4 regions of the Agrobacterium sp. A3-95 genome follow, and region 2 is predicted to be linked to each of the others. Evidence: predicted binding sites of a transcription regulator. Region 2 holds the regulator's gene; each other region holds the start of a gene.
The links. Region 2 encodes LexA, which represses DNA repair genes until DNA is damaged. Its sites were predicted from a motif close to TGTTCNNNNTGTGTTCNG; they were not measured.
Positions count from the first base shown of each region.

Region 1: a site for LexA is predicted at 2,940-2,957, ahead of ACQZ5Y_RS17495 (ImuA family protein). Genes of this name have one in related genera too.
Region 3: a site for LexA is predicted at 2,770-2,787, ahead of ACQZ5Y_RS02405 (energy-coupling factor ABC transporter ATP-binding protein). Genes of this name have one in related genera too.
Region 4: a site for LexA is predicted at 3,335-3,352, ahead of ACQZ5Y_RS09175 (ImuA family protein). Genes of this name have one in related genera too.

Region 1 is NZ_JBNWDR010000006.1:268,577-274,559, forward strand. Features, by position in the region: gene ACQZ5Y_RS17485 (error-prone DNA polymerase) at 1-698, opposite strand, end outside; gene ACQZ5Y_RS17490 (Y-family DNA polymerase) at 695-2,206, opposite strand; gene ACQZ5Y_RS17495 (ImuA family protein) at 2,127-2,879, opposite strand; gene ligD (non-homologous end-joining DNA ligase) at 3,162-4,214, shown strand; gene ACQZ5Y_RS17505 (SOS response-associated peptidase family protein) at 4,274-5,038, shown strand; gene ACQZ5Y_RS17510 (SDR family oxidoreductase) at 5,067-5,825, opposite strand; gene ACQZ5Y_RS17515 (DUF1349 domain-containing protein) at 5,852-5,983, opposite strand, start outside.
Region 2 is NZ_JBNWDR010000009.1:229,846-235,828, reverse strand. Features, by position in the region: gene eno (phosphopyruvate hydratase) at 1-1,018, opposite strand, end outside; gene kdsA (3-deoxy-8-phosphooctulonate synthase) at 1,166-2,011, opposite strand; gene ACQZ5Y_RS22185 (VOC family protein) at 2,011-2,892, opposite strand; gene lexA (transcriptional repressor LexA) at 3,103-3,825, shown strand; gene ACQZ5Y_RS22175 (glutathione S-transferase family protein) at 4,265-4,948, shown strand; gene ACQZ5Y_RS22170 (ComEC/Rec2 family competence protein) at 4,965-5,983, opposite strand, start outside.
Region 3 is NZ_JBNWDR010000001.1:463,550-469,532, reverse strand. Features, by position in the region: gene ACQZ5Y_RS02420 (histone deacetylase family protein) at 1-804, opposite strand, end outside; gene ACQZ5Y_RS02415 (biotin transporter BioY) at 831-1,394, opposite strand; gene ACQZ5Y_RS02410 (CbiQ family ECF transporter T component) at 1,426-2,031, opposite strand; gene ACQZ5Y_RS02405 (energy-coupling factor ABC transporter ATP-binding protein) at 2,028-2,708, opposite strand; gene ACQZ5Y_RS02400 (winged helix-turn-helix domain-containing protein) at 2,824-4,017, shown strand; gene ribB (3,4-dihydroxy-2-butanone-4-phosphate synthase) at 4,186-5,286, opposite strand; gene aroC (chorismate synthase) at 5,299-5,983, opposite strand, start outside.
Region 4 is NZ_JBNWDR010000002.1:790,758-796,740, reverse strand. Features, by position in the region: gene ACQZ5Y_RS09185 (error-prone DNA polymerase) at 1-1,104, opposite strand, end outside; gene ACQZ5Y_RS09180 (Y-family DNA polymerase) at 1,101-2,618, opposite strand; gene ACQZ5Y_RS09175 (ImuA family protein) at 2,533-3,297, opposite strand; gene ACQZ5Y_RS09170 (DUF1304 domain-containing protein) at 3,526-3,879, shown strand; gene ACQZ5Y_RS09165 (glycerate kinase type-2 family protein) at 3,884-5,155, shown strand; gene ACQZ5Y_RS09160 (hypothetical protein) at 5,271-5,519, shown strand; gene ACQZ5Y_RS09155 (Gfo/Idh/MocA family protein) at 5,637-5,983, opposite strand, start outside.

The DNA of each region.
Region 1 (5,983 bases), on a different contig from region 2:
TAACGTGGAAATAGGCGAGCCATTTCTTCCGGAGGCTTCAGATATCGGTCGGCATGACGCTCTCGCTCGAAGCCGACGTCATCGATCGTGGTATTGTGCCTGATGCAGGTAACGATGTCCTGCAACTGCCGCCGACCCGGCTCATGAAACAGCACGTCATTGGTGACGACGGTTTTGACCCTGAACCGTGCCGCCATGTTGGAAATCTCATGGAGCCGCATCTGGTCGTTGGGTCGCCGGCGCAGGCACAGCGATACATAGGCTCGATCACCAAAAACGTGCGCCAACTTGCGAAGCTGCGCGGCGCATGTGGCGTCCGGCAGATCCGGCACCAGAATGCCGATCATGCCTTCCGAGTAAGCCATGACATCGTCCCAGTGCAGAATGCAGTTGTTCTTGCCGCCGCGCGACTTGCCAAGCGTGATGAGCCGGGTCAGCCGCGAATATGCCGGACGATCCATCGGATAGACCAGCAACGACATACCGTCGGCGAGGTCGAGGCGACAGCCAACGACAAGGCGGAGACCTGTCGCGCGGGATGCTTCAAGGGCGCGGACGATGCCTGCGAGCGAATTGCGATCGACGACGCCGATCGCACTGATCCCAAGGAGTTTTGCAGTATCAAATAACTCCTGCGCCGACGAGGCACCACGCAGAAACGAAAAATGTGTCGTGACCTGGAGCTCGGCATAGCTCATGCGAATATCCCGTGGCAGAACCAGCGGTGTGACCCGGTTTCCGGATTAATACCGTCGCCGGAGCGGAACACCCAAAGACGCTCACCGGATTCGTCCTCGATGACGAAATAGTCGCGCACGGCGTCCATTTCGGCATCTCGCTGCCACCATTCCCCGAAAATGCGTTCCGGGCCGTCGGCACATTTGACCTTGCGGCGTTTGCCACGCCAGACGATGGAGACTGGGGGCCGGTCCGGCATCAGCGCGATCGCCTCGATCAACTCAGGTCTCGGTAAGAGACGAACGGGGCGGCGCCAATGGCTGACCCAGGCAACGGCGATCGGTTCGGCGACGGGGCTGATGCGCTGGACAGAGCGTTCCGGCACATCGGATGCGACCGGTGCGACGCGATAGACCCTCTGCCCCCGGTTTCCATAGAGGTCGATTAGCGGCGTGACATCGGTGACGTCATCCTCGACCAGAGCAGAGGCTTTCTGAGCCTCCTCGAGAGGCTCGGCTATCACGGCGAGCAGGATCAGCTTTTCGATCCCGAAGCCCGGCTCGATCTTTTCCGTCCGGTCCCGAAACAGTTTTGTCAGCCAGGCGACATCTCGGGCGGGCCTGGCGGTTCCGGCGCGGATGGCCTGTCTCGTGCCATCGACCTTCTCGACGATCAGGTCGGCACGGCGAATGCCAAGCCCGCGCTTCTGGAGTTCGTCAACGAGTTGGACGACCAGACGGCCAACATATTTATTGATTGTTTCCGCAGCCCCGATCGGTTCGGCAAAGGCCTTGGAGACTTCAACCAGCTCTGCGGTCCGGATCGGTTCGATCGGCTCAGCGACACGACAGAGCATCTGGTCGAGACGGCGGCCGACCTCCGGACCGAAGCGCAATGTCAGCGGGGCCCGCGGGGTGTTGGCAAGCTCGCCGATTGTCTGGAAACCGAGAATGCGCAGATCAGAGACGATCTTTGACGGCAGGCGCAGAAGCGAAATCGGCAGTTTTTTGACGGCATGGGCCGTCTCGCCCGGAGGAACGACAATCGTTTCGCAATTGATTGCGCGGGCGCAAGCATGGGCAGCACCCCAGCTGTCGGCAACCGCCACGCGCGCCGTCAGTTTTCGGGCAAGAAACTGGTTGGCGATCTTTGTCACCATCGGCAGTTCACCACCCTGCAGATGATCGGCGCCTTCCGTATCCATGACGATACCATCAATCCCGTCGACGGCGACGATCGGCGAATAGATCGTCAGCGCCCAGAGCGTGATGCGCTCGAGCGCGGCTTGATCGGCTTGCGAATCTGCGTCAACCAGCATCAGGCCGCGAAACAGCGACTGCGCCTTTGCCGCCGCCATGCCGGCATGCACGCCCGCCTTTCTGGCAGCCGGATCGGCGGCAGACACCCATCGCTTCGAACCGCTTCTCGCGATCACGGCGATTGGCTGTTCAGGCGGAATAGACGGATCGGCCCGACGAATGCGATCCGTCGGCAGATCCGGAAGATAGATCGAGACGACCCTTGTCATCGCACGCCCTCACGAGAAACTCAGCACACTCACCCGCTTTCACGCGCATCAATTCCAGAAACCATTGAGGCCTGCCCACCCCCGGTACCGGCAACTCCTCTGACGGCATCACGCTGACACGCCACCGCGTGGTCGAGGCCGTCGGCTGCCCAAAGTCATTGGCCTCCGTCTGTCGCCGCCATCGGCGGACCGCGAGCGCCATGGTTCCGGTTCGCTCGGCTGCAAGCTGCAGGCGGCGGGAACTGACCATAGGCAGGCGAACAAGTTCACCGACGACGGCACCAAGTCCGCCGAAGGAAAGGCCCTCCTCCATATTGGCCAGCACATCCTCTTCCTTGTCGGATTCAACAAAGATGACGCGGTCGGGATGCAGACCCACATGGGCAAGAGCTGGAAAAAAAAGATCCGGCCGCGTCAGACACCAGATGACGGGGCCTTTTGTTCTTGCGGCAATGCCGGCAACACAAAGGGCGGCCGCCGCACCATCGACAGTACCGGAGCCACCGCCTGCAAACTCGTGCAGCGCGCCATAGGCGAGGCCCCCGCCGGGCAAGGCCGCATCGATCTCGGAAACGCCAAAAGAAAGTGTTCCGGCCCGCTTCGCGGATACCCCTTCCATCGACGCGATGCGGTCTCGCAAGTCGCAAATCACCCTCTGACGGGCAGCAGTCATCGTTCACGGCTCCCTTCAAGGTCGTGTTCAAAGGATCGACATTATGTCGTACGGGCTATATGTTCATTGTTTGTTCTCGTAATGCAAAAGAGTCAAGCACCACATGGTTGAGGAATATTATCCCAGTATTAGCAAAGTCGAAGATTCGAAAAGGATTCAAGGAGGTAAGGGGAAACAGAAATTTTTGCAGCCCTGGCGTCCGTCGGGTTCAAAACGGTGGATAGCGGGGATAGATGAACGGCGTCACAATCTTCTTAAGGTTTTCGTGCTGAACTCGTTTGCATGACGAAGCCACCGAGATCAAAGCCGCTCCTTCGTGATACCGAAGCTCCGCTACGGTCAAAGCCGCGTCGGAAGCGCAATCCCGCACAGCCACAGCTGCTGTTTGATCCGATGCCCGATCGCGTCGAGCCGGCGCTCGCCCAATTGAAGGCGCACCCTCCACAAGGCGACCAATGGAGCTGGGAGCTGAAATGGGATGGCTATCGCCTCGCTATCCATATCGAGCCGACAGGGGTCCGCATCCTCACGCGTGGTGGCCATGACTGGACGCACCGGTTTCCGGCGATCGAGCAGGCTGCCCGGGCGCTTGGTCCGGCAACGATGATCATTGATGGCGAGGCGGTTGTGCTTGACGATGAAGGGCGGCCGGATTTCGGGCTGCTGCAGAAATCGTTGGGTGCGTCTGGAAAGACGGCTGGCAACCGAGCTTCGGACGCCATCCTCTACGCGTTCGATCTTATTTATCTCGACGGCCATGACCTGCGCAACGTGGAGTACCGTTCGCGCCGGCATCTTCTCGAGGATACGCTGAACGGGCACGACGGCGCGATCCGCCTTTCGGAAACCATTGACGCCGATCCCGCGATCCTGCTGGAACACGTTGGCAGCCTTGGCCTCGAGGGCATCGTCGGCAAGCAATTGGATCAACCCTATCGCTCCGGCCGGACCGGCGACTGGGTCAAGATCAAGTGCGTTAAGAGCGAAGCCTTCATGGTTGTTGGCTACGAGCCATCGACGGCATCTCCCGACGGCTTCGGCTCTCTGGTGCTTGCTGCCTATCGCGGTGACGAGCTCGTTCATGTCGGGAACGTCGGGACGGGCTTCAGGCAAGCCGAGATGAACAGGCTGCGCAAGATGATCGACAGGCTGCGCTGGAAACGGAAACAGCCGCCTGTTCCATATGCCGAAAAGGCAGACATCGTTTGGGTCGAGCCGACTTTGATTGCCGAGATCGAGTTTCGGGCCTGGACGGCGGACGGCAAGCTACGCCATGCTTCCTACAAGGGATTGCGGGAACGACAAGACAATGCCGACGTTTACAGGCTCCAGTAGCGAAGTAGGCGCGATGCCGTGAACACACCGCATCTGCTTTAAGCGGAGGGCTTTCCAGCATGTGCAACCTTTATCGGATGGAAGACAAGGACTGGGTCTCGAAATGGGCCCAGGACGCCGAAAGCCTGATCAACCTAATGCCAGCCTATCAGATGAACCCGGACCAAATGGGGCCGATCGTGCGCAACACGGCGGAAGGCAAGAAGCAGCTTGTGCATGCGCGATGGGGATTACCGTCCCCTCGCTTCGCCTTGGAGAAAGCGGCCAAAGCCAAGGCCGAGAAGCTCGCGGCCAAGGGCAAGCCATTTGATCTCGAGGAGCTGATCCGCATGGAGGCCGACCGCGGCACGACAAACGTGCGTAAGCTCAATTTCCCGCATTGGACGCGATGGTTCGACGTCGAACACAGATGCCTTGTCCCAGTCACCAGCTTTGCCGAACCCGATCCGGCGAGCAGAGAGGAAGGCGGCAATGTGCCCAATGCCTGGTTTGCCCGCGATGACGAGAAATCCCTGATGTTTTTTGCCGGCATCCATGTGCCGCAATGGAAGAGCGTCCGGAAGGTTCGGGACGGACTCACGATCGACGACCTCTATGGTTTTCTGACCACGGATCCCAACGATCTCGTGAAACCGATCCATGAGAAAGCCATGCCGGTTCTGTTGCTGACGAAGGAGGACACGGACATCTGGATGCGGGCGCCGTGGGACGAGGCAAAACATCTTGTCCGCCCGCTTCAGAACGATGCGTTGATTATTTCGTCGCGAGAACCGTACGGGTCCACCGTCGTGTCGAAATCGGGCGAACCGGTTGGCCAAGACTGATTTGTGTCGTGTCTGACCGTGAGTGCGTTCACGGTGCGATTCCGCCAGCAACGGTCAATATCGTCCCGGTAATAAATCTGGCCATTGGTGACGCGAGCCAGATCGCCGCATCTGCGATGTCTTCCGGCTCGGCTATGCGCCCCAACGGGGTGGCACGCGCAACTTTCCCGGGTCGATCTGGGTTGCCCTCACGCGCGTGGATATCTGTCGCCGTCGTGCCTACGCGGATCGCGTTCACGCGAACTCCAACGGAACCAAGCTCCTTGCCGGCACCGATCGTCAGTGTTTCCACCGCGCCTTTGGAAGCCGCATAATGCACATATTCCCCTGGACTACCAAGCGTCGCCGCGAGGGACGACATGTTGACAATCGAGCCACCCGCACCACCACGATCGGACGCCATCCGCTCTATCGCTTCCTGGAGGCAATAAATCGTGCCAAAAAGGTTGGTCGCGAAAGTGGCTTGCAGGGCACCCTCGGTCAAACTTTCGAGCGTGGACGTTCCTCCGATGATCCCGGCATTATTAACAAGGCAGTCGATCGGGCCGAGTAATTCATCGCAAGTGCGGAAGAGATTTTTTACCGCGTTGCGATCCGAGACATCAGCGCCAACAGCGATTGCCTTCGCGCCTTCGGCCTCGCAACGCTCGGCCGTCGCAGATGCGCCTTCAGCGTCGGAGTGATAGTTCACACACACATCGTATCCTGCCCGCGCAAACGCAATTGCAGTTGCTGCACCTATCCCTTTGCTGGCACCTGTTACAAGGACGATAGATCGAGACGGCATTTGCGAAGAACTCTCTTAAATAGCTGCTAGCTAGACAGGTCGTGGAGATCGGTAGTGATCGCCGCACCGACTGAAAACTCCGAAAACCGGACATCCAGTCCGCCACGCTCAGGCGTACATGCAGTCAACCCAACGAAATAATGGGGAACTTTAGGAAA
Region 2 (5,983 bases):
TCTGGTTGACCTTGACGAGGATGGAGTTGGCGACACCCATCTTGATACCGTCGCGAAGGCGGGCGGAGTTGGTGACGAAAAGATCGTCGCCCACCAGCTGGCACTTGTTGCCAATGAGATCGGTCAGCGCCTTCCAGCCATCCCAGTCGTCTTCAGCCATGCCGTCTTCGACAGAGATGATCGGATATTTCGCCACGAGCTCGGCCAGGTATTCGGCCTGCTCGATCGGCGAACGGGTCTTGCCTTCGCCTTCATAAACGTAATTGCCGTTCTTGAAGAACTCGGTCGCCGCACAGTCGAGACCGATGAACATGTCGTCGCCTGGACGGTAGCCAGCCTTTTCGATCGACTTCATGATGAAATCGAGTGCTGCCGGCGCGCTTTCGAGACCCGGTGCAAAACCGCCCTCATCGCCGACATTGGTGTTGTGGCCCTGTGCGGACAGTTCTTTTTTCAGCGTATGGAAGACTTCGGAGCCCATGCGCACGGCTTCGCGAATATTTTCTGCGCCGACCGGCAGGATCATGAATTCCTGGAAGTCGATGGGGTTATCGGCATGCGCGCCGCCGTTGATGATGTTCATCATCGGAACCGGCAGCAGATGCGCGTTCGGGCCGCCGACATAACGGTAAAGCGGCAGGCCGGACGCTTCAGCGGCAGCCTTCGCAACGGCGAGCGACACGCCGAGGATGGCGTTGGCGCCGATGCGCGACTTGTTCGGCGTGCCGTCGAGCGCGATCATCATCTGGTCGATCTGGATCTGGTTTTCAGCGTCGAAACCGCCAATCGCGTCGAAGATTTCCGTATTGACGGCTTCGACCGCCTTTTCCACGCCCTTGCCGAGATAACGCTTGCCGCCATCGCGCAGCTCAACCGCCTCATGCGCGCCGGTGGAGGCGCCGGAGGGAACGGCGGCACGGCCCATGGAGCCGTCTTCGAGATAAACGTCGACTTCAACGGTCGGATTGCCGCGGCTGTCGAGAATTTCGCGCGCGATGATATCGGTAATGGCAGTCATGGTCTCTCCCTTGGGAATGGAACAGATATTTTCCGTCGCCTGTCTTAGACGATGGCGAAGAAATTACAATGACGGTGGGCAGCGGAAACGGCCCGCCCGCCATTAAAATCGATTGGCACAAAAGTGCCCGCCGTCACGGTCAGCCGATCAGGCTTTCGTAATCGCGTCGAAAGCCAGAAGCTTTTCGAGCAGTTTCGGCATGTCCTTCAGATGGACCATGTTAGGGCCGTCTGACGGCGCATTGTCCGGATCCTCATGCGTCTCGATGAAGAGGCCGGCCACGCCAACCGCAACGGCCGCACGTGCCAACGTCTCGACGAATTCGCGCTGGCCACCTGTGGAGCCGCCCTGCCCGCCCGGTTGCTGCACCGAATGGGTGGCATCGAACACGACAGGTGCGCCGAGCGCTGCCATGATCGGCAACGAGCGCATGTCGGAAACCAGCGTGTTGTAACCGAAGGACGCGCCGCGCTCGCACAACATCACATTCGGATTGCCGCTCTCATTGAGCTTGGCAAGCACGTTCTTCATGTCCCAGGGCGCCAGAAACTGGCCTTTCTTGACGTTGATGACGCGGCCGGTTTTGGCGGCAGCAACGAGAAGATCGGTCTGGCGGCTGAGGAACGCCGGGATCTGCAGCACGTCCACTACCTCGGAAACGATGGCGCATTGCTCTTCCGTGTGGATGTCGGTCAGAACAGGAAAACCGAATTCCTTTTTGAGATCGGCAAAAACCTGCATCGCGTTATCCAGGCCGATGCCGCGTTTTCCGGAAAGCGAAGTGCGGTTCGCCTTGTCGAAAGAGGACTTGTAGACAAGCCCTATTCCCAGCTTGTCGGAAAGCTCCTTCAGGACGCCAGCGATCATGAAGGCATGTTCGCGGCTTTCCATCTGGCACGGACCGGCAATCAGCGAAAACCGCTCGGCATTCGAGAAGGAAACCTTGCTGGCGCCATCGCCGGCAGTGACTTTAAGATTGTTCGTAACGCTCATCATTTTTCCTCGAAGGCGAAGGCAACGCCCTGACCGGGTGCCGCGGGCACTACCAGACGGCCGTCCGCTTTTGCGCAGGACACGCCATTAGCAGTAAGCACCGCCTCTGTCACGGCAAGATCGTGCGACGAAAAGACAATGCCCGCGCCGCGCAATCCGCCTTCGTTGCCATCCTGAGCATTCAGGGCCGGCCCGCTGAAAGCCGGTTTTCCGGTCAATCTGATGCTGGCATTGCCGGTCGCAAAAACCATATCACCGCCCGGAGACCATTTGCCTTCACAGGCAAACACTGTCTCGATCAGGCCCGCCACCTTCATGTCGCCGCCGGAAAACAGGACGATTTCACTCAGGCCGGTGACACCATTGGCGTGGCGCTCCAGCATGGTGCGATCGCCCTGAAGGGCTTGAAGCCGTTGACAACTGAACAAAAAGAAATCCGCGGCCGCCCCGCTTGCCGCAAAAGCCAGCCGGAACGCCGCCTCGCCTTGCGAGCCATCCGGCATCCGAACAGGCCGCGAAAACTCGAAAACATCGCCCGCCGAAAGGCCGGCTGCCCGAAACCGCTCATGGTCAACCAAGGCGTCTTCAGTCCTGGCGACAAGAGCCGAAAAACCCTCCTGCCCGTCCCGTTGCCGGAAGGCCACATCCCTGCCGGTGAACACATCACCCCTCTCTATTGAGGCATTATATTTAGCCGGATCAGCAATTGCGAGCGGCTCCAGATAGGTGCCGTCGGCGAAAAATACGCAGGCATTTTGGGTGCCGAAAGGATGCAGAGCCTCCGGCGCAACCGTAAAGCCAAGACTGACGAGGCGCTTCACGGCGACGCCTATGACTTCCACGGGCAAAACGAGATGGTCAACGCTATAGGGTTTCGTCATGACATGTATCCTGCTGGCCTTCCGCCCGGAGCATGCCGGGACGGTTTCGACCGCACAAAAGCACAATTGCGTGCTATGAGGCAAATCATCACAGCAACAGATGGCACCTTCACGAAATTTTAGGGGATTGCAGAACACATATGGAACATATAGTGTTCGTTCTGTATTTGTTTCACGACTTCCACTACGATTCTAAAGGGTGTTTTCCTCATGCTCACGCGCAAACAGCAGGAATTGCTTCTCTTCATTCATGAACGAATGAAAGAGTCCGGCGTGCCGCCCTCCTTCGATGAAATGAAGGACGCACTCGATCTTGCTTCGAAATCCGGCATCCACCGCCTGATAACCGCTCTCGAAGAGCGCGGGTTCATTCGTCGGCTACCGAATAGAGCTCGGGCGCTGGAAGTCATCAAGCTGCCAGAGGCTTATACGCCGGGTGCAAGGCCGCAGCGCGGCTTTTCGCCGAGCGTTATCGAAGGCAGCCTTGGCAAGCCCAAAATGCCGGAACCGGCCCCTGCCCCCAAGACGCCGGCCAATGATCTGGGCGGGGCTGTCACCGTGCCGGTCATGGGCCGCATCGCTGCGGGCGTGCCGATTTCCGCCATCCAGAACAACACCCATGATGTGGCCGTGCCAGTAGACATGCTTGGCACGGGCGAACATTACGCGCTTGAGGTCAAGGGTGATTCGATGATCGAGGCCGGCATTTTCGACGGCGACACAGTCATCATCCGCAACGGCAACACTGCCAATCCCGGGGACATCGTTGTGGCTCTGGTGGATGACGAGGAAGCCACGCTGAAGCGCTTCCGCCGCAAGGGTGCCTCCATTGCGCTCGAGGCGGCAAACCCAGCCTATGAGACCCGTATCTTCGGGCCCGACCGGGTGAAAATTCAGGGCAAGCTGGTTGGGCTGATCCGCCGCTACCATTGATCTTATCGAACCGAACGTATTCACTTTACAATAGGCGTCATCGTGAAGATGGCGCCTATATCGGGTTTGGCTGTTTCCAAACGTGGCGTGCTTTTGCGGGTGCACGAGGATATGCGCCATTCAGCCTATGCGCGTTGCCCTTTCTAAACTGAGTTCCTGCTCCATAAAGATGCTTCGGTTTCGCTACGGGCGTGGTGGCGAATGGGCTGCTCGCTGTAATTGTCGAAGCGATCACATCCGCTGTTTTTTAGCGACGTTGTTCTGTCGTGTTGCGCAGTCAGTTTTAGTGGTCACCAAAGGGTGACTTGTCGCAAGGCGCGCTCTCAGCGACCCCACATCACCATTCATCAACGTCGTTTATGGGAGCCATGGATAATTTTCGATATTCCGTGAACGCTTGGCAGGTGTAGAAATACGCGTCATATCCGGGAGATACGCCATGTACGATCTTTATATAGCCAACAAGAACTATTCTTCATGGTCGCTGCGGCCGTGGGTATTGATGCGCACGCTCGGTATCGCCTTTGATGAAAAGCTCATTCCGTTCGGCGAAGGCGTCTCCTTCTCCTCCTTTTCGCCGACGGGCAAGGTGCCCTGCCTAGTCGACGAGGGTATGACGGTTTGGGAAACGCTTTCGATCGTCGAATATCTTGCTGAAAGACACCAGGGCGTCTGGGCAAGCGACAAGCATGCAAGGGCCTGGTCGCGTTCGGCCGCAAGTGAGATGCATGCCGGCTTTTCCTCGCTGCGCAATCTCTATCCCATGTCGGTGGGCATTCGGGTCAAACCAAGGGGCGGCGATGCCGGGCTTAAAGCCGATATAAAGCGGATCGATGCATTGTGGAGCGAGGGTCTCACAAAATTCGGCGGGCCATATCTTGCCGGTCAAAAGTTCACGGCGGTCGATGCTTTCTTCTGCCCGGTTGCATTCCGTTTCCAGACCTATGGCAGTGCGGATCTTTCGCCAGCAGCGAAAGCCTATTGCGACCGGCTGCTCACCCTGCCTGCCATGCAAGAATGGTACGAGGCCGGTTTGAAGGAGAGCTGGCGCGACGCTGGTCATGAAGAGGAAGTTGGCGAGATCGGCGAATTGACTGAAGATTTGCGCGCCAAGGCCCGTTGATCCATGCTGGCGGCAGTCATTGCGACGCCGCCAGCAGCCGGATGATGGGCTGCGGTAGATCACGGTCGAAACGTCCGCTTTTCCAGTCGTAATAACGGTGCTGGCTCCAGGGCCTGTCCGTTCCGGCGATTGCGGCGCGCAGCCCGCTCGCCACACCCTCCTCCCTCTTGTCAGCAAAATCTATTTCCACAGAACCGAGACGCCGCAAGATGTCACGGCTGAGCAGGAGTGCACCCGAGCGGCACTGCGAAAAAGAGGTTCTGCGGGAAACAACGACGATATCGGCAATATCGCAGGCTTTTCCGGCGAAGCGGCCATCTTTCAGAACGACGACCCACTCTCCGCTTGCGGCGCTCGCTACGCACCATATGTCTTTCCTGCAGGTGAAGACGCCAGCTTTGGCGCCTTTGAGCGCCGCCGTCATCTCGCGTACCACCACAGCCATGTCTTCCGGCGACAGTTTCGATCTCGAGTCAGAACCAGCATTATTTGCGATGCTCTCACCATTTATAAAATCTGGCGGCACGGTTTTTTCCGGCAGCAGCAGCGCCCTTTGCCACTGGCCGTAAACGAAGCCCTGCGGACGGGCTTTTGTGGTTGAGACCTTGCCGCCCTCCAGGAGTGCCACCAAGTCGCCGTCCTCGTGAATCAATAGATCCGGCAGATCACGATAGGCCGTAACTGCCGACACACCGAAGGCGAAGAGCAGAAACGGGATGCCAAGAAGCGCAAGCCGGCTGCGCAGCAATGTCAGCAGCAGGAAACCCACCGAAGCCAAACCGATAAACCAGCCGTGCGGACGCCCCGTCGCTGCGCTGCCGCCCCAGGAGGCCACCTCGTTTGCAACCTCGATGACGAGTGCCATGCCATACCCCATGATCTTCAGGAACGGCGCGTCGAGCCCGAAGGGCATCAGCAGCATGGCGATAAGAGCGAATGGCATGACGATCAGCGACATGAGCGGCATTGCAGCCAGATTGGCGAACAGTCCATAGGTGGTGACACGGTGAAAATGTTCGACCGAATAGATCGCCG
Region 3 (5,983 bases), on a different contig from region 2:
CGCCCAGTCGAAATCCTCGCCCACCAGATTGATCTGCGCAAGCGGATCGCGGTGATGCGCGTCGAAACCGGCGGAGATGATGATGAGATCGGGCGAAAAATCGGCAATCGCCGGCAGGACGCGGGATTTGAACGCCTCGCGAAAATACTCGCTGCCGGTATTGGGGGAAAGTGGCGCGTTGACGACATTGTTCTTCACGCCGGTTTCGTTTTTATCGCCGCTCCACGGGTAAAGCGGCATCTGGTGGGTGGAACAGAACAGCACTGACGTGTCGTTCCAGAAGATATCCTGCGTACCGTTGCCGTGATGCACGTCCCAGTCGATGATGGCGACGCGCTCTGCGCCGTGCACCTTCTGGGCGTGACGTGCGGCGATTGCTGCATTGTTGAAGAGACAGAACCCCATGGCCTTTGCGGTTTCCGCATGGTGGCCGGGCGGGCGGGACGCAACGAAGACGTTGTCGGCGGCACCCGTAAACACGTCATCTACCGCCACCATCGCAGCGCCTATGCCGGTCAGCGCCGCCTGCAGGCTTTTCGGCGAGACATAGGTGTCGGCCTCGACGCGGTTGATCTCGCCATCTTCCTCGGGAATCTGGCGCATGACGGACAGCATATGCTCCTCCGGATGCGCCAGAAGCACGGCATCTTCGTTGGCCTGCGGTGCTTGCTTGCGGACCAGTCGCTCGAAATTCGGATGTTCGAGCGCAATGTTCAGAGATCGCAGCCGATCCGGCCGCTCGGGATGGCCTTCCGGCGTGATGTGTTCAAGGAAGATCGGATGTTCGTAAAGACGGGTCGCCATTCTCTAATCCTCCCGAAATAAGCTGATCAAGCGCGCTGCGGCAAAAGCGGATAGCCGACCATCACAGCGCGGCCGGCAAGTGCGGCAAGCACGGCCTTCAACGCATCGCCGGGAATGAAGGCGAGCGAACCCATGAACGCCTTTTCAAACCCGAGCCCGACCACCAGCGCGAGATAGGAGATGCCGAAGGCATAAAGCACGACCACGCCGCCGACGAGGCTTGCGATGAAGAAACCGATACCCTGCGTCAGAGCCGACTGGCCGCGATTGACGAGTTTTTCCGAGAGCATGCCGGTGACGAAAGCGGCAGCAATCCAGCCGATCAGGAAGCCCGTGGTCGGCGTGGTGAAGATGGAAAGGCCGCCGCGTCCGCCTGAGAGGACTGGCAGGCCGATTGCGGCGATGAGGATAGTTAGAAGAACCGCGAGCGTGCCGCGTTTCGCCCCCAGCACGACACCGGCCAGCATGACGCCAAGCGACTGCGCGGTGATGGGCACCGGAATGAAACCAAGCGTGATCGGCGGCAAAAGTCCGAGTGCGATGATGATGGCGGAAAACAGCGAGATCAGCACAAGGTCGCGGGTCGTCATGGCTCGGGAACTCCGGATGGTTGTTTTGCCGTCAGCTTTGGCCTCTGAAACCGCGCGCGTCAATGGCGTCGGCAATGGCATCCGCATCCTTCAACGTCATAATGACGAGCGGCACGATGATCGTGGCCAGCCGAACGGGGAGGCCGCGCGCCCGGTGCGCATCGCGCACGGCATGGTAACGATTGACGATCTCAGGCACGAACCGCACGACGAGCCCGACCGCGAGCCCGATATCGGCCGCCTTGACCAGCCCCAGCCTTTCCAGCGGGGCGGCGGCAAGCGCGATTTCGTCCATGAATTGCGAAATGCTGACGGTGATGGTGACGGCGGTGGCGAGGAGCGCCAGTGCAGTCAGCCGCAAAAGATTGACACTCGCATCGTTTACCGGAAGCAGCAGATAGCTGAAGGCGGCAACGAGGAGAATGGTCAGCATCACCGGGCGTAGCCGCAGGCCGATCTCGCGGAATTGCAGCCGCGTCTCGCGCACAATGGCGGCGGCCACGACGACGGCGCATCCCAGCAAAAGCAGATCGCGGGTGAGAAATAGCGCAATGCTGAAAACCATCAGCGTCACGAGCTTGAGGCGTGGAGAGACGCGGTAGAGCCAGCCCGTGCCTTCGACATGAAGGGACTTCATCGCGACGCAACCTCCAGATAACGTGCCACCGCCTCTTCGGGGTTGGCGTCTGCAACAAGCTCGCCTTCGTGAAAAACCAGTACGCGATCGAAGCCGGAAAGCAGCGGCAGATCGTGGGTGATGACGACAAGCGCCTGCGACAACGCAGCCATTGTCTTTTCAACGATCGCGCGGTTTTTGAGGTCGAGTTGATTGGTCGGTTCATCGAGAATGAGGATTTGCGGTTCAGTGACGAGCAGGGCGGCCAGCGCCGCCAGCTGCAATTCGCCGCCGGAAAGCTCGTGCGCGCGCCGTTCTTCCAGATGAGCGATACCGAGCCGGGCAAGCACGGCCTTGACCCGCGTTTCTGTCTCCGTCTTGCCGATACCGAGTCGCTTGAGGCCGAAGGCGACATCGTCGCGTATGATCGGCAGGATGATCTGGTTCTGCGGATTCTGGAAGATGAAACCGACTGCCTGTAATACCGCTCTCGCATCTTTGACGGTGTCGAGACCGTTCACCGACACCTTGCCGCGCGTCGGCTTTGTCAGACCATTGATCAGCCGCGCAAAGGTGGTCTTGCCCGAGCCGTTGAGGCCGATCACGCCGATACGCCGTTCAGTCAATGTCAGGGACACGGGCTGTAAAGCCTGCCTGCCCTCGAAGGCGACGCCTGCGGTGTCGAAACGGATTTCCAAAATTGATGCATCCCTCTATCGCTTTCCGGTTCTATATCGTGTCATCAACAGAAGTGAAACAAAGAACAAAAAAAGAACATTGCAATCCTGAAAAAGCCGTCATACCTTCTGCTTCATGACGATCAAGGTTTCAAACGAAGCGGCAAGGCGGATTTTTCTGGCGCGGCAGGGGCTTTGCTCTCCGCCCGGAAAGGCGCTTTCCAAGGATGGCCTGCTGCAGCTCATTACCGATATCGGTTTCGTGCAGGTGGACAGTATCGGCACGGTGGAGCGCGCCCATCACCAGATAATATTCTCCCGAAACCAGACCTACAGGCGCGAACATCTGACAGCACTGCTGGAAAAGGACCGCGCGCTGTTCGAGCACTGGACGCATGATGCCTCCATCGTGCCGACCGAATTTTACCCCTATTGGAAGCACCGCTTCCGCCGCCGCGAGCCGATCATTCAGGAGCGCTGGCGCAAATGGCATGGTGAGGGGTTTGATGCGGCTTTCGCCGAGACGCTGGAGCGCATCGCCGCCACGGGTCCGGTTCTGGCGCGTGAGTTGAAGGAGGAGGGGCATCAGTCCGGCGGCTGGTGGAACTGGCATCCTTCCAAGACCGCACTCGAATATCTGTGGCACACCGGCAAGCTTGCCATATCCGGCCGCGTGAATTTTCAGAAGGTCTATGATCTGGCGGAGCGGGTCATTCCCGGCGAGCACCACGAAAGCGAAGTGGAGCATACGCAATTTGTCGACTGGGCCTGCCGGCAGGCGCTCACCCGGCTGGGTTTTGCCACCCATGGCGAAATCGCCGCCTTTTTTGATCTCGTTACCCCGCAGGAGGCGAGGGACTGGGTCAAGAGCCACCGTGACGAACTGTGCGAGGTCTCGCTTCTCGCGAGCGATGGCGGTGCTGCCCGTCCGTCCTATGCTTTTGCGGATTTCAGCGCCGATGTCGCCAACCTGCCGGAGCCGTCGTCCCGCGTCCGTGTGCTGAGCCCCTTCGATCCGCTGTTGCGCGACCGCAACCGCACGGAGCGGCTGTTTGGCTTCTATTACCGTATCGAGGTCTTCGTACCCGAGCCGAAACGGCAATATGGCTATTACGTCTTCCCGCTTCTGGAAGGCGACCGGCTGATCGGCCGTATCGACATGAAGGCAGACCGCAAGCGCAGCACGCTGGATGTGCGCCGCCTGTGGCTGGAACCGGGCGTGCGCGCCTCAGCAGGAAGGCTCGAGAAACTAGACGCGGAATTGTCGCGGCTTGCGAAGTTTACGGGGGTGGAGAGTGTGAATTATCTGGAGGGGTGGCGGGATGTGTAATTGCGCCTTGAGCCGGCGACTGCCTCTTCCGTCATGCTCGGGCCTGTCCCGAGCATCTGCAACGGAAAATGTATAGGATGCGTCTGCAGATCCTCGGCACAAGACCGAGGATGACGCCGGACGGGCGGAGAGGACGCCAAATCGAAGCGCCCTCGCGACGTCCCTAAATCACCCGATATCCGTTGCCGAAATCTTGATCCCGAAGCCTTCCAGCCCGACATAGTGGCGCTCGCGGGTCGTCATCAGCTTGATCGAGCTGATGCCGAGGTCTTTGAGAATCTGCGCGCCGAGGCCGATCTCCAGCCACTCATTTTCGCGGGAACGGGCCTGTGCGTGCGCTTCGTCGGGATCACGCGCCTTGCGCCGTCCGTCCACCTGGCCGACGCCGACAGAACCTTCGCGCAGATAGACGATGACGCCGCGGCCTTCTTCGGCGATCTTCTGCATATAGTGCTGCACCGGCTGGCGGTCGCCGAACACGTCGTCAGCAACGTTTTCAGGGTGCAGGCGGACGGGAATATCGACGCCATCGCGGATATCGCCGAAAATCACCGCCATATGCTGCATCCGGTCCCATGGCAGGGAGTAGGTATGCGCCTTGGCCGGTCCGAACGGGGTTTGGATGGTGAAGGAGGATTCCATCTCCACCAGCGTTTCCTTGCGCTGGCGATAGGCGATCAGATCGGCGACCGAAACATGCTTCATGCCGTGTTTTTCGGCGAAATCCAGAACCTGCGGACCGCGCATCACGGTGCCATCGTCATTGACCAGCTCGCTGATGACGCCGATGGGCGGCAGGCCGGCGAGCCGGCAGAGATCGACGGCCGCTTCGGTATGGCCGGAACGCATCAGCACGCCGCCTTCGCGGGAAATCAGCGGGAAGATATGGCCTGGCCGGGTGAAATCCGACGCGCCGACATTCGGGTTGGCGAGGTTGCGCACTGTCAAGGTGCGGTCATCCGCGGAAATACCGGTCGTCGTGCCATGCTTGAAATCGACGCTGACGGTGAAGGCGGTCGTGTGGGCGCTGTCGTTTTCCGCCACCATGGCGTTGAGGTTCAGCCTCTTTGCCTCGTCACGCGGCATGGGCGCGCAAACGATGCCGGATGTGTGGCGCACGATCAGCGCCATTTTTTCCGGCGTGCAATGAACCGCCGAAATAATCAGATCGCCTTCGTTTTCACGGTCGTCGTCGTCGGTCACGACAACGATCTCGCCTGCTTCGAAAGCGCGGATAGCGTCGACGACACGTTTCTGATCATAGGCCATTTCGGATTTACCTCACTTCAACCGGCCGGTCTGGCCACGATCTCTCAAATAATGGTCGGCAACGGTGCAGGCCACCATCGCCTCGCCGATCGGCACGGCGCGGATGCCGACGCAGGGGTCGTGGCGGCCCTTGGTGCGCACATCCACATTGCGGCCGTCGGTGTCGATGGACTGGCGCTCCGTCAGGATGGAGGAGGTGGGCTTGATGGCGAAGCGGGCGATGACGGGCTCGCCAGTCGCGATGCCCCCCAGAATGCCGCCGGCATGGTTCGACAGGAAAATCGGTTTGCCGTCATTGCCCATGCGCATCTCGTCGGCATTCTCCTCGCCGGAAAGCTCAGCCGAGGCAAATCCCTCGCCAATCTCCACGCCCTTGACGGCGTTGATCGACATCAGGCTGGAGGCAATATCCTGATCGAGCTTGGCGTAGATCGGCGCGCCGATGCCGGCCGGAACACCTTCCGCCACGACTTCGACGACCGCGCCGATCGACGATCCCGCCTTGCGGATGCCGTCAAGATATTCTTCCCACACCGGCACCATCGCCGGATCGGGGCAGAAGAATGGGTTCTGATCGACCTGGTCCCAATCCCAATTGTCACGGTTGATCTTGTGTTTGCCGATCTGCACCAGCGCACCGCGCACGTTGAGGCTCGGTACCACCTTGCGGGCGATTGCGCCTGCGGCAACACGCGCC
Region 4 (5,983 bases), on a different contig from region 2:
GGAAACGAAACGTTCAAAGACGAGATTGCTGAAACGAGCAGGATCAATGGCAGTGATACCAAGTACAAAACAGATAACCGAGTTTGCCGCAGAACCGCGTCCTTGGCACAAGATATCCATTTTGCGAGCCTGTCGGACGATAGCACTCACGGTCAGGAAATAGGGCGCATATTGCAATCTGCCGACAACATCCAACTCATGATGCAGTGCCTTTTCGACCTTCTCCGGCAGACCATCCGGATAACGCCCCGGCACCGCTTCCCAGACGAGCTTTTCCAACGCCTGTTGCGCCGTCAGCCCCGGCAGGCTGCGCTCTTCAGGATATTGATAGACCAGCTCCTTCAGCGAAAAGGTGCAACGCTTCGCGATTTCGAGGCTGCGGACCAGTGCTTCCGGGTAGCGGGCAAACAGCCGGTGCATTTCCTGAGGCGGCTTCATATAGCGGTCGGCATGCCGCTCGCGCCGGAAACCCGCCTCGTCAATGGTGCAATTGTGCCGGATGCAGGTAACGACATCCTGCAGCATGCGCCGCTCGGGCACATGAAACAGCACGTCATTGGTAACAACAGTCGGCACATCAGCGGCTGCAGCCATATTCGACAATTCGAAAAGCCGCATCTGGTCGTTGGGTCGTCTTCGCAGGCTCAGCGCCATATAGGCCCGGTCAGCAAAAGCAGCTTTCAACCGGCGCAGGCGAAGCGCGCAGAGATCGTCAGCCAGATCGGCGAGCAGCACCACGATAAGGCCTTCGCCATAAGCTACGAGATCGTCCCATGTGAGCCGACACTTACCCTTGCCACCCCTCTTCTTGCCGACGGAAAGCAGCCGGCAAAGCCGCCCGTAAGCCGGGCGATCCATGGGATAGACAAGCACGGAAAGATCGTCATCCAGATCGAGCCGGCAGCCGATGACGAGCCGGATGCCATGATTATCGGCCGCTTCATAAGCGCGGGGAATGGCCGCAAGGCTATTGCGATCGACGATGCCGAGTGCCTCGATACCGAGATTTTTTGCCTGTTCGAACAGTTCATCACAGGAACTTGCACCGCGCAGGAAGGAGAAATGCGTGGTCACCTGAAGCTCGGCATAGCGCGGCGTGCTCATGCGAAGACCCCATGGATGAACCAGCCCTGCGAGCCCGTCTCGGTATGTTCGCCATCACCGGAGCGGAAAATCCAGAAACGCTCGCCGCTTTCGTTTTCGACAGTGAAATAATCGCGCACGGCGGCCTTTTCGCGGTCGCGTTTCCACCATTCGCCAAACACCCGTTCCGGCCCATCAGCGCGCCGCACATTATGGCGCACGCCTTTCCAGATGAAATAACGCGGCGGATGATCTGGAAGCAGCGCCAGAGTTTCGATGGGTTCCGGCCTTGCAAAAAGCCTGACCGGGCGCGGCCAGTGGCAAGGCCAGCCGAGCGTATCCTCAGGTGCCAGCGCCGCAACGCTGGCAAGAGAACGTTCCGGCACGTCGCTTGCCACCGCCGCATAACGATAGACCCTGTGGCCACGATTGAGGATGACATCGACCGTATCGGCGATTTCCGCACGCCCTTCCTCCAGAAGCGAGGACCGGGCCTGCGCGGCGATAAGCGGCTCGGCATGGGTGGCGGTCAGCACCATCATCTCGATGCCAAAGCCGGGATCGATGGTGTCGATCCGGTCGGTCAGAAGCCGGACAAGCTGTTTGGCATCACGCACCGGTCTGGAGGTGCCGGCCCGCACGGCCTGCAAGCCGCTATCCACCCGGTGCAGCACCAGATCGACGCGACGTGCGCCAAGGCCGCGCTTTTCCAGCGAGACGCAAAGCTCAGCAACCAGCTTTTGCACATAGCGGGCAATTGTCTCCGCCGCCGCGATCGGCTCGGGAAAGGCGCGGCGCACCTCCACCAGTTCGGCAATGCGCACCGGCTCGATAGGTTCGCCAGTCTCGCCGAAAGCCTGGGTAAGCCGCCTGACCACTTCCGGGCCGAAACGCAGGGTCAACGGCGCCCGTGGAGCCTCGGCAAGTTCGCCTATGGTGCGAAAACCGAGCACCTTCAATCCGGAAACGATACGCTCCTCCAGCCTGAGCGCCGCCAGCGGCAGCTCGCTGATCGCCGCCCGCTGCCCGCCCGGCGATACGATGCTGATCTCCTTACGGCCAAACCGGGCAAGCGCATGGGCCGCCCCCCAGCTATCGGCAATGGCAGCGCGGGCGGCGAAGCCTGCGGCATGCAGGCGGTTCACCATGCCGCTCAACATCAGCGTCTCATTGCCGTGCAGATGGTCCGCACCTGCCGTATCCAGCACCAGCCCATCAGGCGGATCTGCGGCGACGATTGGGGCATAGATACGCAGGAAATGAAAAGCGAGCTGTTGCAGGGCGCGGGCATCCGCCGCCGCATCCAGATCCTCGACAACGAGACCCGGCACCAAAGCCTGCGCCTTGCTGACGGGTGTACCGGGCCGGATGCCCGCCGCCTTTGCTGCCTTGTTCAGCGCCAGCACCAGGCGGCGGCTGCCCTGATGGCCGATCATGACCAGCGGCTTTTCAACCGGCGGCACGTTCTGCCCCGAAAGACGCCGGTAGCGATCCGTCGACCATGTCGGCAGGTAAAGCGAGACGACCCTTTGCATCACAGGCTTCCACTTCAAATGCAGCGCTTTCGCCGCCGCGACATCGCAAAAGTTCCAGAAACCAGCGTGGCCTGCCCACCCCCGGCACCGGCAGGGGCGAAGATGGCCGGACAGAGACACGCCAGCGGGTGACAGCGGCCGTCGGCTCGCCAAACAACGCCGCATCGGCCGGGCGCCGGAAGCGGCGGATGGCGATGCCCGTGACACCAGAGGTTTCCGCCGCCAGTTGCAACCGTCGCGAGGCATTCATCGGCAACTTCGCAAGCTCGCCCATCACGGCGCCAAAACCGTTGCAGCGCAAGCCTTCCTCGAAACAGTCGAGCACGCCTTTCTCATCGCGGCATTCGACGATGATGACCCGGTTCTGCGACAGGCCCGCCTGCGTCAATCCCGGCATGAACAGATCCCTGCGGGTGACACACCATAAGACCTTGCCGGACAGCCTTGCTGCCACACCGGCCGCAAAAAGCGCCGCTGCCGCACCATCGGCGGCACCATTGCCGCCGCCGCTCACCTCATGCAGGCAACCGAGCTTCAGCCCGCCTCCAGGCAAATGGTGATCGATGGCATCCACGCCGAAAGGCAAGGCCTCGTGCAGGCGGTGAGGACCGCCACCGATCCTTTCCAGCCTTTCACGCAGCTCTTCGACAACGAGCAACTGTTCCGCGCGCTTTTGCATGGCATGACAGGTTTCAATTCCGGTTTTTCAGTTTTATTGTTCCTGTTTTGTTCTTATTTCAGCAAAGAGTCAAGCAATGCCGTGCGGTTCTTCAACAGGTTTGCGCAGGAAGAGAGGGATTATGGCCTTGCGGCCATGTTTACCACCGTTAAAACGGATTATCCGGTCGGCCTTTCCCTTTTTGCGGATAATTGACGCGCCGGACATCAGGGTTTGGAGGAAACGCCGATGATCGCCAGCATTCTGATTACCGTGGTTGCGGCCATCCATGTTTACATCACCATTCTGGAAATGCTGCTGTGGGAAAAGCCGGCCGGCCGCAAGGCCTTCGGCCTCTCTGCGGATTTTGCGCGACAGACGAAGGTGCTTGCCGCCAATCAGGGGCTTTACAATGGTTTTCTGGCAGCCGGATTGATCTATGGGCTCACGCAGGGCGATGAAGGACTGAGTTTCAAGGTCTTCTTCCTCACCTGCGTCCTGGTAGCCGGCATTTTCGGCGCCATTACCGCCAATATGAAAATCCTGTTCATTCAGGCTTTGCCGGCATTGTTTGCGCTCGGCTTCCTCTGGATCGGAGTATGAACATATGACCGCATGGAACGATCTCCGCGCAAAAGACGCCCTCAACCGCATATTTATGGCGGCAGTGGCGAGTGCCGATCCCGCAAAGGTGCTGCAACATCATCTTCCTTCCCCGCCCAAGGGCAGGTGCGTGGTGGTCGGCGCGGGCAAGGCCTCGGCTGCCATGGCCGCAGCGCTTGATAAGGCCTGGGCGGATGTGAACCTCTCCGGTATCGTCGTAACCCGTTACGGTCATGCCGTTCCGGCCGGGCGCATCGAAATCATCGAGGCCTCCCATCCCGTGCCCGACGACATGAGTGCGGAAGCGGCAAGACGCATTCTTGCCTCCGTTGAAGGGCTGACTGCAGACGACATGGTGATCGCGCTAATTTCCGGCGGCGGTTCGGCACTGATGGTCGCACCCGCCGAAGGCATGACGCTTGCGGACAAGATGGCCGTCAACCGCGCACTTCTTGCCAGCGGTGCGACGATTTCCGAGATGAATGCCGTGCGCAAGCACCTCTCCCGCATCAAAGGCGGGCGACTGGCGCTGGCCGCCAAACCGGCCAGAGTGGTTTCGCTGTTGATTTCAGACGTACCGGGCGACGATCCCTCCGAAATCGCTTCCGGCCCCACGGTTGCCGATCCGAGCGATATCAACAATGTGCGGGAAATCGTCTCCCGTTATGCGCTCGATCTTCCCGAGAATGTGCGCAAAGTGTTGGAAAAGGGCGAGGAAACGCCGAAGGCAGGCGATATAGAAGAGGACATCAGGCTGATCGCGACACCCTCGCTCGCCCTACAGGCGGCGGCGGACGAGGCGGTGAAGCTTGGCCTTACGCCGCTCATCCTCGGGGATTCGCTGGAGGGCGAGTCAAAGGATGTCGGCGCGGTGATGGCGGGTATCGCCCTCTCCGCCAGCCGCAAGGGCCTGCCAGTCAAAGGCCCGGCCGTGGTGCTTTCCGGCGGAGAAACCACGGTGACGATCGGCAAAGGGCTGGCCGGCAAGGGTGGGCGCAACACGGAATTTCTGCTGAGCCTTGCGCTGACGCTGAAGGGTGCAGGCGGTATCTGGGCCATCGCCGGCGATAGCGACGGCATAGACGGCGTTGAGGATGCGGCAGGCGCACTGGTGACGCCCGATACGCTTGCGCGTATGCGCAACGCCGGTGCCGATCCGCGCCAGTCGCTGGTGGGACACGACAGCTACACCGCCTTCAAGGCGGTTGGCGACCTTGTCGTCACCGGTCCGACGCTGACGAATGTGAATGATATCAGGGCGATTTTGATCGGGTGAAAGCAGGAGAGTTCGAGCCTGTTATGGCCTTGCGGTGCGCATCGTTGAAGGTGGCTGTTTTGACTATACCGTCGGACAGGTATAATCTGGTGGCCTGTCTTTTGGAGCCTCAGCCATGCGTTTTGGAGTGCTCGTAATTGGTCTAGCCCTGGCCCTGATCCCCACCTTGGCGGATGCCCACAATTGCAAATGCCGAAATCGCGGTGTCATGTTCGAACTCGGCCAGACATCCTGCCTCAGGGTCGATGGCGGCTCCTATCTCGCGCGCTGCGAAATGAAACTCAACGTCTCATCCTGGACGAGAATACAGGACGGTTGCCCCGTGACTGAACGAATGCAGCAGCAGATGACACGCGTAAATTGATCACGTCTTCAGGTGGGTCGTGAGGGGAAAGCAGGCAGAGATAAGCCGAGAGCTTGCCCCCTCATCCGGCCCTTCTCCCCCCAGGAAGAAGAAATACGCCGCGAAGCCATGTCGATCTTACAGCTTCACCCAGCCGCCATTCTTTTTACCGGATTCGATGCAGGCGGTGACAAAAGCGACGCCTTTGACACCGTCATCGACGGTCGGATAGGTGACCGCCTTGTCTAGCTCCGAACCGGTGCGGCGGGCTTCGATGGCGTGAGCCGCTTCGGTATAGATGGTCGCGAAGGCTTCGAGATATCCTTCCGGATGGCCCGAGGGAATGCGCGTGACACGCGCGGCCGCAGCACCGGCGCCAGCACCGCCGCGGGTGATGAGCTGTTTCGGCTCGCCAAGCTTCGTGAACCAGAGATAGTTCGGATCAGCCTGCGTCCACTCGATGCCTGCCTTGTCGCCGTAAACGC